One region of the Nocardioides sp. Arc9.136 genome, then DNA from elsewhere that is predicted to be linked to it. Evidence: predicted binding sites of a transcription regulator. Region 1 holds the regulator's gene; each other region holds the start of a gene.
The links. The regulator LexA, encoded in region 1, represses DNA repair genes until DNA is damaged. The targets are predictions, from matches to a motif close to TCGAACANNTGTTCGA.
Positions count from the first base shown of each region.

Region 2: a site for LexA is predicted at 3,653-3,668, ahead of OSR43_RS06965 (HNH endonuclease signature motif containing protein). Genes of this name have one in related genera too.
Region 3: a site for LexA is predicted at 1,091-1,106, ahead of OSR43_RS02250 (HNH endonuclease signature motif containing protein). Genes of this name have one in related genera too.

Region 1 is NZ_CP113431.1:826,827-831,909, reverse strand. Features, by position in the region: gene OSR43_RS03945 (ATP-binding protein) at 1-749, opposite strand, end outside; gene OSR43_RS03940 (hypothetical protein) at 885-1,232, shown strand; gene OSR43_RS03935 (LysM peptidoglycan-binding domain-containing protein) at 1,539-1,895, opposite strand; gene OSR43_RS03930 (SDR family oxidoreductase) at 2,107-2,886, opposite strand; gene lexA (transcriptional repressor LexA) at 3,029-3,751, shown strand; gene OSR43_RS03920 (phosphatase PAP2 family protein) at 3,911-4,735, shown strand; gene OSR43_RS03915 (MXAN_6640 family putative metalloprotease) at 4,811-5,083, shown strand, end outside.
Region 2 is NZ_CP113431.1:1,441,161-1,446,243, forward strand. Features, by position in the region: gene OSR43_RS06950 (amidase) at 1-167, shown strand, start outside; gene OSR43_RS06955 (GNAT family N-acetyltransferase) at 137-712, shown strand; gene OSR43_RS06960 (NADP-dependent oxidoreductase) at 738-1,661, opposite strand; gene OSR43_RS06965 (HNH endonuclease signature motif containing protein) at 2,336-3,589, opposite strand; gene OSR43_RS06970 (CbiQ family ECF transporter T component) at 3,990-4,601, opposite strand; gene OSR43_RS06975 (energy-coupling factor ABC transporter ATP-binding protein) at 4,598-5,083, opposite strand, start outside.
Region 3 is NZ_CP113431.1:479,747-484,829, reverse strand. Features, by position in the region: gene OSR43_RS02255 (response regulator transcription factor) at 1-608, shown strand, start outside; gene OSR43_RS02250 (HNH endonuclease signature motif containing protein) at 1,120-2,409, shown strand; gene OSR43_RS02245 (calcium-binding protein) at 2,758-3,369, opposite strand; gene OSR43_RS02240 (ABC transporter ATP-binding protein) at 3,565-4,329, shown strand; gene OSR43_RS02235 (FtsX-like permease family protein) at 4,331-5,083, shown strand, end outside.

The DNA.
Region 1 (5,083 bases):
ACGACCGCGTTGGTCACCAGCTCCGAGAGGCACAGCTGCGCGTCGTCGACCGGCTCGTCGTCGACGCCCCAGGCGCGTAGGTGCTCGCGGAGGAACCGCCGCGCGGCGCCCGTCGCCCGCGGGTCGCCCTCGAGCAGCACGCTGGTGGTCAGCGCGCCCTCCGGGATCGCCGGCTCCTCGGGCACCGCGTCGGAGCCCTGGCGCCCGGAGACCAGCCGGACCCGGCGTACGGCGTCCGAGGCGCGGCGGGCCAGCTCGGTGAGCGCGGCGACCCGCGCGGCGTCGAGCGCCTCGGCGTCGGAGAACCAGACCAGCAGGCCACCGATCGGCGAGCCGGTCCCCGGCAGCGGCACGGCCGCCAGCGCCCGCACCTCGCGCTCGCGCTGGGCCTCCAGCAGTGCGACGTACCGACCGGTGAAGTCCTCGAGCCGCCCGTGCACCGCCTCACCGGTCCGCACGACGGTGGTCAGCGGTACGTCGTCGTAGGCGTCGATGTGGCACCAGCGCAGGTCCGCGGGGTCGGCTGCCGCCGCGCTGTCGACGAAGCGCAGCCGGCGACCACCGCCCTCGCTCAGCGCCAGGGCGGCGCGCTGCACCCCGTCGTGGGCCCCGACCCGGGCCAGGACCGACCGGGCGACGTCGTCGACGTCGTGGGCCTGCGGGAGCGCTCCGTCCGGGTGGTACGACTGCGGAGTCGACGCACCGGGAGCTCCACCCGGCGCCGACGACGTCCCCACTTCGCCCTGCACGAGGCACAGCGTAAAGCCTCCGAGCCGATCCGGCTCGGCACGATCACCGCGTCGCGCCCGACGGGCCGGAACCGGGGGCCGACGACCTGCGGGTCGACTGCACCCGGCCGCCACCGATCAGCGATGATGTGCCACGTGGCGACGGGCAAGCGGGCGGGCGCACGGCGGGGCGACAAGCGCCGTGCCGGTTTCTCCCCGCGCCTGGCCCTCCTCGCCCTCGGCATCACCCTCCTGGTGGTCGCCTGGGGCTACCTGGTCTACGCCGCGATCGACTTCGGCGCGACCGCGCGTGGCGGCGAGTCCGGCGCGTGGGCCTTCCTCGCCCTGGCCTCGGTCGGTGCCGTCGCCTGCCTGTTCGTCGGACTGATGCTCGTCGCCCGACTGCTCCGCGAGCTCGGCATCACCTCTCCCCCGGCCTCCCGCGAGCCGCGGTCGGAGCAGCAGCAGCCCGCCGCTCCCGGCGGGCGGCGCGCCGCTCGCTGACCCGCTCGCCGAGCCGCTCCCGGGACGGGTCGAGCCTGCTCGATCTTGTTGAGTGGGCGTCGTCGAGCGGTCCCGGCGGGCGACATTTCATCGGCCGGCCGCTGAACCTGTCGGTTGGCCGATGAAGTTTCAGCGGCCATCCGGGAGCTTCATCGGCTGGCCGCTGAAACTTCCGCGGCCGCGCCGGCGAGCGCGTCCGGAGACGCCGCAGGGGCGGGGCCGCGAACGGCCCCGCCCCTGTCTTCCCCGGATCGCCAGCCGGGGTCGAAGCGGCTGGCGACGTCTGTGTCGGTGCTGGCGAGTGCCTTACTGCACCGGGACGATGAGGCGCTGGCCCGCGGCGAGCACCGCGGAGTCGAGGGCGTTCAGCCGCTCGATGTGGGTCATCATCTCGCGCACCTCGCCGTCCTCGGCGAGGTCGGCGGCGATCCCCCACAGGGTCTGGCCGGTGCCGACCATCACCACGCGGGTCGGCTCGGGGGTGCCGGCCTCGTCGGTGGCCACCGAGCCTGCCGCGATGGCCAGGCCGAGGCCGAGCACGATCGCGAGCGCCAGGAGGAACACCACGAGCCGGCCCCGGCGGGTGAGCCGCACCTGGCCGGAGCGGCGGGTGCTGCCGGTCGTGCGCGGCAGGGCGGTGGGGGTGGCGGTGATGGTGCTCATGGGGACCTCCTGGGGAAGTGGCGGTCAGCCTCGGGTCGTGTCGATCTCGGTCTGAGCAGATGTCTAACCGCGGCCACCGACAGTGGCTGGCCCGGTTGACGATCGAGCAGACGTTCGATCGAACATGTGTACGACCGTAGAGCACGTGTTCGAACAGTTCAAGGACCTGGGCGAACAAATGTTCGAAGGAACCGACCCGCCTCCCCGGCGACTACCGCAGCCGGCGCCTGCCCTGGGCCGCGAAGACCGCGAGCGCCGGCCCGGACACCGAGGGGGCGAGCTGGCCGACGCGCATCGCGGCACCACGCCACCCGGGGAGGGTCCGCAGGACCCGGCGGGACCCGACCAGGTCGACGGCCGCCTGCGCGGTCTCCGCCACGCCCAGCATCCGGCCTCCCGAGGCGACGAGCTGCTTGCCCATCCCGTCCTCGCGCATCGCGGCGACCATGTCGGTGGCCACGCCGTCGGGGCACAGGGCGTGCACCCGCACACCCCGCGGCGCCTCGAGGGCGACCGAGGAGGCGAGCGAGACGACCGCGGCCTTGGTCGCGGCGTACAGGGAGAGGCCGGGGACGGGACCCAGGCCCGAGAGGGACGCGGTGAGGACCAGGTCGCCGCCGCGCGGGCCGAACGCGGCGAGCGCCGCGCGGGTGCTCCAGACGGCGCCGAGCAGGTTGACCTCGACGAGGCGGCGGACCTGCTCGTCGGTCAGGTCCGCGAGCTTCCCGTCGTCACCCACGCCGGCGTTGGCGAACCACGCCACGAGCGCGCCGTGCCGCGCGGCCGCCTCGGCAGCGGCGGTGTGCGAGGCGGCGTCGCGGACGTCCTGGCCGAGGCCCTCGGCGGCGCCGATCTCGGCCGCGGTGCGCGCCGCGCCCTCGGCGTCGATGTCGGTGACCACGACGCGGTGCCCGCGCGCGACCATGAGCTCGGCGATACCGCGGCCGATGCCGCGGGCCGCTCCGGTGACGACACAGCTGGTGGGTTCCATGCACGCATCCAAGCAGCGGCCCGGGCCGGGCGCCCACCGCGCGACACACCTTCGAACAGGTGTTTGAACACGGCCCGCGGAGGCTCTACCGTGCTGCCAGCAGCACCCCTCGTCCTCGCGCATCCCGGAAGGCACTCCACCCATGGCGAAGAACCCCGGTCCCAAGGTCTCCGAGCTGCCCGACGGCGCACCCGACGTGACCGGCCTGACCCCTCGTCAGACCCGGATCCTCGCCCACATCCGCGACAGCATCGAGGGCCGCGGCTACCCGCCGAGCATGCGCGAGATCGGCGACGCGGTGGGCCTGACCAGCTCCTCGAGCGTGGCCCACCAGCTCAAGGTCCTCGAGGAGAAGGGCTTCCTCAAGCGCGACCCGCACCGCCCGCGGGCGCTCGAGGTGTTCCTGCCCGAGGTGATGGCGGCACGGCGCGCGATGTCCAGCGGTGAGGAGGCCTCGGTCGACGAGACGGGCGTGGGCGACGTGCTGCCCGAGGCGCAGTACGTCCCGATGGTCGGCCGGATCGCGGCCGGCGGCCCGATCCTCGCCGAGGAGCGCGTCGAGGACGTCTTCCCGCTGCCCAAGCAGCTGGTCGGCGACGGCCAGCTGTTCCTGCTCGAGGTCGCCGGCGACTCGATGGTCGACGCCGCGATCTGCAACGGCGACTACGTCGTCATCCGGCAGCAGCCGACGGCGAACAACGGCGAGATCGTGGCCGCGATGATCGACGGCGAGGCGACGGTGAAGACCTTCCAGCGCAAGGACGGCCAGGTGTGGCTGCTGCCGCACAACGCGGCGTACGACCCCATCGACGGCACGCACGCGACCATCCTGGGCAAGGTCACCGCGGTCCTGCGGCGCGTCTGAGCGCACCGCCGGTCCCGGGCCCTACCGGACCGCGGCGCGGCTGATCGGGGAGAAAGGGCCCGGTCGGGTGGCGCCTCACCCCCAAGAATGGGCAAACGGGGGGCGACTCGGGGGTAAGCCGGATGCTTCTCGGGGGTGGGATACGGCAATGTTGGAGCCGTGAGTCTCCCCAGCAGCACCACGAGGCACCCGCGCCTGCGGCGTGGCGTGGCCGAGCTGGCGCTCATCCTGACCCTCTACGTCGTCTACAGCGGGTCCCGGCTGTTCGCCGACGACGCCCTGGGCCCCGCGCTCACCCGGGCACGCGAGCTGCTCGACGTGGAGCGGCTCATCGGCCTGCACTGGGAGGCCTCCCTCAACCAGTTCTTCGTCGACACGCGGGTCCTCGGCCTGCTCTCCAGCTACTGGTACGCCACCGCCCACTACGTGGTCACCGCGATCGCGCTGGTGTGGCTCTACCGCCTCGGCGAGCGGCGCTACGTGCCGGCCCGGCGCGCACTGGTGGCGGCCACCCTGATCGGCCTGGCGCTCTACCTCCTGCTGCCGACCGCTCCCCCACGCTTCGTCGACGGGTACGTCGACGTCCTGTCCCTGCACGCGGCCGACGGCTGGTGGGGGTCCGAGGCATCGGCGCCCAAGGGCCTGGGCGGGCTGACGAACCAGCTCGCGGCCTTCCCCTCCCTGCACGCCGGCTGGGCGCTGTGGGTGGCGGTGGTCGTCCAGCAGCACGCCCGCCGCCACTGGGTCCGCGGCCTGGGCTGGGCCCACGCCCTCATCACCGCGGTCGTCATCGTCGGCACCGGCAACCACTGGGTCCTCGACGCCCTCGCCGGGTGGCTGGTGATCGGCCTGGGGTTCCTGGTCTCGGCACGGCTGGGCCGGCTCGTGGAGCGCCGGCGTGAGCGACCGGACCCCGCGCCGGCCGCCCCGGAGAAGATGGTCCCGACGGGCCATGCGGAGCAGCACGAACCTGCGGTTGGCTGAGCGCTGACCTCGGGACCTCCGGGGAGCGCCCCGGTCGGTGACCCCCGGGCACCGCCGAGCATCCCCGGAGAACTCATGCGTCGCGCACGTCCCCTGGCCGCCCTCGCCCTCGTCCTCGCGACCGGGCTGTCCACGCTCACGGGGGTCACCACCGCCACCGCTGAGGCCCCGGACGGGCGCCCGGACGCCGAGCGCGCGGGGGCGCAGGACTCCTCCGCCCTCCTCGCCCCGGGCACCGTCACCGCCGCGCGCAGCCTCGCCGCCGCGCGGTCCGCCCTGGCCGGGGACGGCCGGGACGCCACCGAGGCCCTGCGGCAGCTGCGCATGGCGCGGCCGGCGCTGGCGCCC
Region 2 (5,083 bases), 610 kb from region 1:
TCACCGGCATGCCGGCCGTCTCGCTGCCGCTGCACTGGACCGACGACGGGCTGCCGGTCGGCGTGATGCTGGCCGCCCGGCCGGCCGAGGAGCAGCTGCTGCTCGCGCTCGCCGCCCAGGTCGAGGAGGCTGCTCCGTGGGCGCACCGCCGGCCGCCCCAGTGGTGACCGTCCTCGCGCACACCGCCCACCTGGCGGACGCGGACCTGGCCGCCGCGCGGGCGCTGGTGGACGCGGCCTTCGACGACTTCACCGACGCCGACTGGTCCCACGCCCTCGGGGGGATGCACGCGCTGGTCCGCGTCGACGGCGTGCTGGTGGCGCACGGCTCGCTGGTCCAGCGGCGCCTGCTCGTGGGGGCCGGGGCGGGGGAGCGGTCGCTGCGGTGCGGGTACGTCGAGGCGGTCGCCACGCATCCCGGCCAGCGGCGTCGTGGTCACGCGACCGCGGTCATGGCGGCGCTGGAGGGGCTCGCTGCGGCGTACGACCTGCTGGCGCTGTCGTCCTCGGACGCCGGCGCCGGCCTGTACCGCGGCCGCGGGTGGGTCCCGTGGCGCGGGCCGACCTCCGTGCTCGGGCCGCGCGGCCGTGAGCGGACCGCGGACGACGACGGCTCGACGTACGTGCTGTGCGGCCCGGACCCCTCCGGCGTCCGCCCGCTCGACCTCGACCTGCCGCTGGCGTGCGACTGGCGGGAGGGCGACGTCTGGTGACGCCGCCCTCCGGCGCGGTCGTCGCTCAGATCGTGACCGCGATCTTGCCGCGGGTGCGGCCGTCCTCGTTGGCGCGGTGGGCGTCGCCGATCCGCTCGAGCGGGTACGTCGCGGCGAGGTCGACCCGCAGCGCCCCTGCCTCGGCGAGGGCGCGCAGCTCGTCGAGGTGCTCGGCCACGGGCCGGACGAAGACGTACCGGCCGCCGATGCGCAGCACCGTGTCGGCGTCCACGACGGAGGCGACCCTCGAGACGTCGTGCACCTGGTTCGGTGCGTCCTCGAGGGCGTCGCCGCCGATGAGGTCGACGACCGCGTCGACCTTGGCCGAGAGCTGCTCGCTGATCGTGCCCTGCGTGTAGTCGACGACCTCGTCGACACCGAGCCGGCGCAGGTAGTCGTGCTTGTCGCTGCGGGCGGTGCCGACGACCGTCGCACCGCGGGACTTGGCGACCTGGACCGCGAACTGCCCGACGCCGCCGGCCGCCGCGTGCACCAGCACGCGGTCGCCCTCGCCCACCTCGAGCGCCTCGACGACCAGCTGCCAGGCGGTGAGACCGGCGAGCGGGATCGCGGCGGCCTCCTCGAAGGAGAGGTTCGCCGGCTTCCGGACGACCGTCCGCTCGGGCGCCGGGACCAGCTCCGCCGCGGTGCCGAACGCGACGTCGTCGCGCCGCACGTAGCCGTAGACCTCGTCGCCCGGCTGGAGCCCGGACCGCACCGACGGCCCGACCGCCTCGACCACGCCCGCGACGTCCCAGCCCGGGATGATCGGCAGGTGGTGGGGGTAGGCGCCCTGCAGGTAGCCCTCGCGGATCTTCCAGTCCACCGGGTTGACGCTCGTCGCCCTCGCCCGGACCAGGACCGTGTCCGGGCCCACGGGCGGGTCCGCGACCTCCTGCACCTCGATCACGTCGGCCCCACCGAATCGGTCGTACACCGCTGCGCGCACGCGCTTACCTCCGTCTGCTCGTCCTGCTCGGTCTCCGTTCCTCATCGGTCCCACCGCCCCAGGTATTCCATCCGGGCCCGCCCCGCCGCCGGTCGACCAGCGAGCGCGAGCGAGCGTCGCCATGTTGGTCGAGCAGCGAGCGCGAGCGAGCGTCGCCTTGTTGGTCGAGCAGCGAGCGCGAGCGAGCGTCGTCGAGACCCGGTGAGGCGCGCAGGGCCTCGGGCTGCAGCCGCTGGTCGAGCAGCGAGCGCGAGCGAGCGTCGTCGAGACCCGGTGAGGTGGGCAGGGCGTCGGGGTGGTCGTCGGGCTGCAATCGCTGGTCGAGCAGCGAGCCCTGGCGAGCGTCGTCGAGACCCCGTGAGGTGCGCAGGGCCTAGGCGTGGTCGTCGGGCTGCAATCGCTGGTCGAGCAGCGAGCCCCGGCGAGCGTCGTCGAGACCCGCGCCTGCTGGTCGAGCACCGAGCCCTAGCGAGCGTCGTCGAGACCCGGTGAAGTGGGCAGGGCCCGGGGGTGGTCGCCGGGGCGCCGGGTGGTGCCAGGGCAGGTCCAGTTTTTCGAGTCGTGTGGTTGCGCGCCGCTGTGGTCGAGGTCCTGGGCGCGGCTGCTCGTCGGGTCACGGCCGGCGGGGGTCGACCGCTGTGGTTGCGGTGGAGGAGGGAGTCGCTCGGGTCGGCCTAGGTCCTCCGATGGAACGCGACCTTCCCTCCGGGCAGGTGGGTGGTGTCGTAGGCGGGGTCGTGGATGCGGGCGTGGTGTCTGGGGCAGAGGTTGCGGGCGTTCGCGAGGTCGGTGGCTCCGCCGGCGGACCAGGGTTGGTCGTGGTGGGCGTGGCAGAGGTGGGCGGGCCAGTCGCAGCCGTCTTCGGTGCAGGTCGGCTGGGTCAGGTTCAGCGCCCGACGCTGAGCGCCGGTGAAGAGACGGGTGGTGCGGCCGAGGTCGAGCAGCTCGGACCTCGACCCGAGGACGGCGGGAATCAAGCCTGCCTCGCAGGCCAGTCTCCGTGCCTGGGCGGCGGAGATGGTGCCGCCGTCGTCGAGGACACCTGGCGCGAGGCCACCCATGAGGGACGCGATGTCGATGGTGACGACGACGGTGGCGTTGAGGCCGCCGAGCTTCGGGACGGACGTGGTGGGAAGGCGTTCGAGGAGCTCGCAGAACGCGTCGCCCATCCGCTCCGGAACCGGGCGTCGTTCGTAGGTCTCGGCGCCGTTCTCAGCCGTCTGGTGCTTCGGGGCGGCGAAGGCGAGGAGCGTCCTCTTGAGCATGGCGCCGTGCAGCTCGGGGATCTTGAACTTCCCGACCACCGACCCGCGCCCGTCGGGGCTCATCGTCAGCCAAGCGGTCTCCCGGGCGAGCCGTTCCTCGGCTTCGAGAGCTTTGGCGTCGCGGGCCTCGCCGATCTCCGGGGCCACGACGGTGAGGACGTGCTTGGCCAGGATGCGTAGCGCCTTGGGGTCACGGTGCCGCGCCTCGGCCAGCAGGTGCTCCTCGGCACGGAGCGGGATGGTGGGGTCGTCGAGGTCGGCGGGGAGCTTGTCGAGGCACTCGGTGATCACGCCAGCGTGATCGACCGACACATCGCCATCGGCGAGAGCGGTGGCCGTCGGGCTGTGGCGGTCCAAGGACTCGGCCAGCCGCATCCGGTGCTTCGCAGCCGGACGGGTCTGGCGGGTCTCGGCCGCCCACCAGGAGGCGGTGTCGGTGGCGCCGACCCGCTCGCCGGCGTGACGACGGTCGGCCTCCGCGGCTAGGCGCAGCTCGAGCGCCTCGATCCGGGCACGGAGCCGCGCTGCCTCGTGGAGCGTGGCGGTGACGTCGTCATCGGACATCGACCACAGGTGCGACTCGTGCGCCCGGTCGAGGCGGGTGTGGGACTTCGCGACGGCTCGGCACACCACGTGCGCGCTGCGTCGGGAGTCCTTGGCCATGGCTCTACTCAAGCACCGACCACCGACAGTCAGACGCGTGTTTCCCCAGGTCAGACCAGATTGTGGACCACGAGTTCGGGGACTTTCCGCGGCGAAGGCGAGGACACGAGGCCCTGCGCACCTCACCGGGTCTCGACGACGCCTCGCTGGCGCTCGGCTGCTCGACCAGCGGCGGCCGGGAGACCGCCGCGTCCACCCGCCGTACCTCCCCGTAGCTGCCCCCACCGCAACCACTTATGGCCAGGCGGCCTGAGGCGCGCACCCGAGGCCCTGCGCACCTGACCGAGTCTCGACGACGCCCCGCTGGCGCTCGGCTGCTCGACCAGCGGGGCACCGCCCGGCGGCCGGAGGTGAGCGCCCTGCGCGCCTCGCCGGGGCTCGGCTGCGCGACAGGCCGGGGTCAGTCGCCGAGGCCGCGGGCGTGCAGGGCGTCGCCGGTCTCGTGGGCGCGGGCGACGACGCGGACGACGAACGGTGTGAGGTGGGCGCGGGGGTGGCGGCCCAGGCCGCGGGCGCGGGCGGCGTCGCGGGTCTCGATGGCGAGGGTGAGGGTCGCGGGGAGGGCGGCGACGGCGAGGGAGAAGGCGAGCGCGACACGCTCGGGGTTGATCCCGACCCGGCGGAACGGTCGCAACCACCGCACGATCGCGTCGAGCAGGGCGTTGACCGGGGTGGTGGCGGTGAGGACGAGCGCGGCGAGGGCGAGGGCGACCAGGTCGAGCGTGGTCTCCACGGCTCGGGGGAGCCCGTTGACCCACCACTGGACCGCCGAGACCACGACGACGAGGACCAGCAGCCCGCGCAGCGCGCGCCCCACCGCCGCGAGCGCGACCCGGGCGAGGACGGCGGCGCTGACCGCCAGGGCCAGCGTGACGAACGACGCCGGCATCGACCGGACGACCACGACGGCGACGCTGAAGACGGCGAGGAGGAGCACCTTCGGCCCGACCGGCATCCGGTGCAGCACCGTCCGGCCCGGCTGGTAGGTCCCGACGAGCAGCGGGTGGCTCACGGCGTGGTCACCGCGGCGACGTAGTGGGCCACGGCGGCGGCCGGCTCGCCGTCGTACGCCACGGCACCGTCGAGCACCACCAGCACCCGGTCGCAGCGGGCGGCCAGGTCGAGGTCGTGGGTGACCAGGACCAGCTGCTGGGGCAGGGAGAACAGCAGGTCGGCGATCCGCCGGGTGTTGGCCAGGTCGAGCAGCGTGGTCGGCTCGTCGGCGACCAGCACGTCGGGGGAGGTGGCGAGCACGCCGGCGAGGGCCAGCAGCTGCTTCTGCCCGCCGGAGAGGGCGTGCACCGACACGTCGGCGTGCCCGGCGAGGCCGTGCTCGGCGAGGACCGCGAGCGCGGCGGCGCGGCGGCGGGCGGGGTCGCGCTCGGTGCGCCGCAGGGACAGCTCGACGTCCTCCACGCAGGTGGGCATCACCAGCTGGGCGGACGGGTCGGTGAAGCAGAACCCCACCCGCCGGCGTACGGCGGCGCCCTCGCG
Region 3 (5,083 bases), 350 kb from region 1:
TGCTCGGCGCCGAGCCGGACATCGAGGTCGTCGGCACCGCCGTCGACGGCCGCGAGGCGGTCGAGGTCGCCCGCCGGCTGCGCCCGGACGTGGTCTGCATGGACATCCGGATGCCGGTCATGGACGGCATCGCCGCGACCCGCGCCCTGGCCGGGCCCGGCGTCGAGGACCCGGTTCCGGTGCTGGTGCTGACGACGTTCGAGATCGACGACTACCTGTTCGGGGCGCTCGAGGCGGGTGCGGCCGGCTTCCAGCTCAAGGACGCCGAGCCCGAGGTGCTCGTCCGCGCCGTCCGCTCCGTCGCCGCCGGCAACGGCACGCTCGACGACTCGCTCACCAAGCGCGTGGTCGGCGAGGTGCTCGAGCGCCGTCGCAGCCAGCCCGTCACGGTCGCCCGGGGGACCGACCTGCTCACCGCACGCGAGCTCGACATCGTGCTGTTGCTCGCGCAGGGCATGTCGAACGACGAGATCGCCCAGCAGCTCGTCCTCGAGGTCTCCACCGTCAAGTCCCACCTCGCACGGATCCTCCCCAAGCTCGGCGTCCGCTCCCGCCTCCAGGCCGCCGTCTGGGCCTACCAGAACAAGGTCGTCGACGTCCCCGACTGACGCACGCAGCGAGCCCCGGCGAGCGTCGTCGAGACCCCCACCGCTGGTCGAGCAGCGAGCCCCGGCGAGCGTCGTCGAGACCCCCACCGCTGGTCGAGCAGCGAGCCCCGGCGAGCGTCGTCGAGACCCCCGCGCTGCCGGTCGAGCAGCGAGCCCCGGCGAGCGTCGTCGAGACCCCGCACCGCTGGTCGAGCAGCGAGCCCCGGCGAGCGTCGTCGAGACCCCGCACCGCTGGTCGAGCAGCGAGCCCCGGCGAGCGTCGTCGAGACCCTGCACTGCTGGTCGAGCAGCGAGCCCCGGCGAGCGTCGTCGAGACCCCAGGCAGCCGACCTGCGGCCTACGTGAGGTGGGTGGTCGCGGTGGTGGCGGCTACAGGACGGGCACACCGTGGGTCGCGCACCGTCGCCAGCCCGCTGCTGGTCGAGCAGCGAGCGTCGTCGAGCCCCCGTCGCCAATCCACAACGTCGCCGCACACCTTCCATTCGAACACACGTGCGAGTAGAATAAGGCCATGGCCCTCCCCGCGACGCTCGAGCACCCGCTGGACACCCCAGCCGACGTGCTCGCCGCTGCACGTGCGATCCAGCGCGCGGCGAACGCCGCCGAGGCAGAGCTGCTCCAGGCGGCGGTGCAGTGGTGCGTGATGCACCCCGCCGAATCAATCAGCACCGCCTCGGCGTGGTCGACGCTGAAGGGGTTCGGCGACAAAGCCGTCGGCCTCGCCGGGGACGGCGCACCGTTGGTGAGCGAGTTCGCCGTCATCGAGTTCGCCGCCGGGATCGGGAAGTCCGAGGACGCCGGCCGCGCCTACCTCGCCGAGGCCCTCGAGCTGCGCTACCGCCTCCCCCGGACCTGGGCGAAGGTCACCAACCTCGCCCTCCCGGCGTGGAAAGCGCGGTCCATCGCCCGGCGCACCCTGCACCTGCCCAAAGCCGGTGCGGGGTTCGTGGACACCCACGTCGCCCCCGTCGCCGCCACCATCGGCCCCGCCGCGCTCGACCGGCTCCTCGACGAAGCACTGGTCCGGTTCGACCCCGCCGAAGCCGAACGGGTCCGGTACGAACGCACCGAAGCACGCCACTTCACCATCCAGACCCGACAGGTCTCCTACGACGGCCACGTCGACATCTGGGGCACCCTCGACCTCGCCGACGCCCTCGACCTCGAGGACGCGATCACCAAGGGCGCCGCCCGCCTCGCCCAGCTCGGCTCGAAAGAGGCTGAGGGCGCGCGGCGGGCGATGGCCGCCGGCGACATGGCCCGCCGCCAGCTCCAGCTGCAGTTCGACACCGACCCCACACCCCTGGTCGTCCACGTCCACCAGAAGGCAGATGGTGAACTCGACCGCGTCACCCGGGTCGAAGCCACCAGGGGGTTCGTGCTCACCACCCAGCTCGCCGAGTGGTGCACCCGCGCCGCCCGCGACGGCGCACCCATCACCGTCAAGCCCGTGATCGACCTGAACGAACGGATCCACGTCGAGGCCTACGAGGTCCCCGACCGCCTCTCCGTCCAGACCCGGCTGCGCGACCACCACTGCGTCTTCCCCTGGTGCACCCGCCCCGCCCACACCACCAGCAAGGTCGACGACGACCACGTCATCCCCCACAGCAGGGGCGGACCCACCGCGACCGAGAACATCGCCCCCCTGTGCAGGCGCCACCACCGCGCCAAGACCCACACCGTCTGGCACCAACACACACCCCGACCAGGGACCTACCTGTGGCGCAGCCCCACAGGGCTCACCTACCGCGTCGACCACCACGGCACCCACGAGACCACCGACCCGCCCGACCAGTAGCCGCCCCGCCCCACACCCCGCCGGAGCAACCAACCGGCGGGGCACAGGCACGCCCGGCCAGCTCCTCGACGGGCCGAGCGCACCCCGTCTCTGCTTGCTCCGGCGTTCGCACACTGACGGGCCCGAGGAGGTGAGCCGTGGGACTGCGGATGAGGCCGGTCGACGGCGCACGCTGCTCCCCGCCCCGGCCCGCGGCGCCTCGACCTGGACCCGGCGGCTCACGGAGCGAGCGGCCGACGGGGTCCTGCTCAACCCTGCCTACCGGAGCGCGAACGCGTCCCACCCGCCGCAGACCAGGGGTGGCCCGGACATTGCGGCGGCTCGGACTGACGAGCAGCGCCGCTGCGCTCAGTGGAACGGGTCGATCTTCACGACCTCGCAGTCGTGGACGATCGGCCGGGTGGGGTCGGGCTCGCCGACGTCGCCGCCGTTGGGCAGCAGCACCTCGTCACGACCGGGACCGCACCAGATCTCCATCCGCTTCGGGTTGACCGACGTCGGGCGGATGACGTCGTCGCCGGCGCCCGCCCGCATCCGGTCGCCGCCGTAGACCAGCGCGTGGTCGTCGCCACCCCCGGTGAGCACCAGGTCGTCCACGCCGTCGGGATCGGCCCACACCTGGTCGGCGCCGGCACCGCCGACGATGACGTCGTACCCCGCGCCGCCGAACAGGTTGTCGCGCCCCGGGCCGCCCATCACCCGGTCGTCCCCGTCGCCGCCGTACAGGCCGTCGCGTCCGTCGCCGCCGACGATCCGGTCGTCACCGGCGAGCCCGCGCGAGCCGTCGTTCCCGCCGTACAGGCGGATCACGTCGTCCTGCGCCGTTCCCGGCAGCCGGTCGCGACCCGGCGTGCCCTCCAGGACGGCGGCGTCGGCCCGCGGGACGAGGCCGAGGGGTGAGGTGGCGAGCAGCACCGCGGTGAGCGCTGCGGTGCCGAGGCGGGTCGGGAACGTGGTCATGCGAGGTCCTCTCCAGGTTGCTGTTCCGAGTGGTTTCGCGGGTACGACGCCGCCGGCTCCGGAAAGGTTCGCGGGCCGTCGCGGGCCACCTCCATCGAAGGATGCAACCGCGCAGGTTGGTCCTTTGGCGGCTCGTGGCGGGGGCCGCCGGTTCCTAGCGTCGTGGACATCCCCACGACGACCCCAGGAGCACCGATGCAGACCCCCACTCCCACGCTCAGCACGACCCGCACCGCGACCGCCGTCCTCCTCGACGACGTCCGCCACACCTACGCCGGCCCCGAGCCGGTGCACGCGCTGCGGGGGCTCTCGCTGGCGCTGCCGGCCGGCTCGTTCACCGCGGTCGTCGGCGCGTCCGGATCGGGCAAGTCGACCTTCCTGCACTGCGCCGCCGGCCTCGAGACCCCGACCAGCGGACGCGTCCTGGTCGGCGACCACGACCTGGGCGGCCTGTCGCCGGACGCGCTGACGCGGTTGCGCCGCCGCTACGTCGGCTTCGTCTTCCAGGCCTACAACCTGGTGGGCCACCTCTCGGTCGCCGACAACATCGCGCTGCCCCTGCTGCTGGCCGGGGCGTCGACCGACCCGGCCTGGCAGGCCGAGCTGGTCGCCGCGCTCGGCCTCGGCGGCCTCGAGCAGCGCCGCCCGGTGGAGCTCTCCGGCGGCCAGGCGCAGCGCGTCGCCATCGCCCGGGCGCTGGTCACCCGCCCCACCGTCGTGTTCGCCGACGAGCCGACCGGCGCCCTCGACTCCGCGACGGGCAAGCAGGTGCTCGCCGCGCTGCGCTCCACCGCCGACCGGTTCGGCCAGACCGTCGTCGTGGTCACCCACGACCCCCACGTCGCGGCCACCGCCGACAGCGTGCTGGTGCTGGCCGACGGCCGGCTCCGCGACCGGATCGACCACCCGACGGCCGACCTGGTCGCCGCCGCCGCCCTGCGCACGACGGCGGGTGCCTGACATGTGGCGCCTCGCCCGCTCGGCCGTCGCCGCGCACCCCGGATCCCTTGTCGGCACCCTCCTCGCCCTGGTCGCCGCGGCGGCCCTGCTCTCGGCCGGCGGCGTCCTCGTCGAGTCCGGCCTCCGCACCGGGCCGTCGGTCGACGGCGGCCCCGACGGCGCCACCCTGGTCGCGCTCGCCAGCTCCTACCTGGGCACCGCGCTGGTCGTCGTCGTCCTGGTCGTCGCCGCCACCGTCGTGCTCGCCATGCGGCCCCGGCAGCGCGACCTCGCCGTCCTGCGCGCCGTCGGCGCCACGCACGGGCAGGTACGCCGCGTGGTGACCGCCGAGCTGCTGCTGCTCGCAGCCGTCGCCGGCCCGGTCGGCTCCGTGGCCGGCCTCGTGGCCGCCCGGTGGACCACCCCGTTGCTGGTCGACGCCTCCCTCGTCCCGGCCGGCTTCACCCCGACCGTCTCGCCCTGGCCGGCACTCTCGGCCGTGCTCGTCCTCGGGGCGGTCGCCGTCGTCGCCGGGCGGCTCGCCGCCCGCGACACCCTGCGGCTGCCGCCGACCGCCGCGCTGCGCTCGACGCTGGTCGAGCCGCGCGAGGTCGGCCGGGTGCGCCGCACCGCCGCCCTCGGGACCGCCGTCCTCGGGCTGGTCGCGGCGGGCTCGCCGCTCGTGGTCCCGGGCACCGTCGGCGGCGCCACCGCCGCCACCTCGGCCATGCTGCTGGTCGGCGCCGCCGCCCTGGCCGGCCCGCTGCTCGTGCAG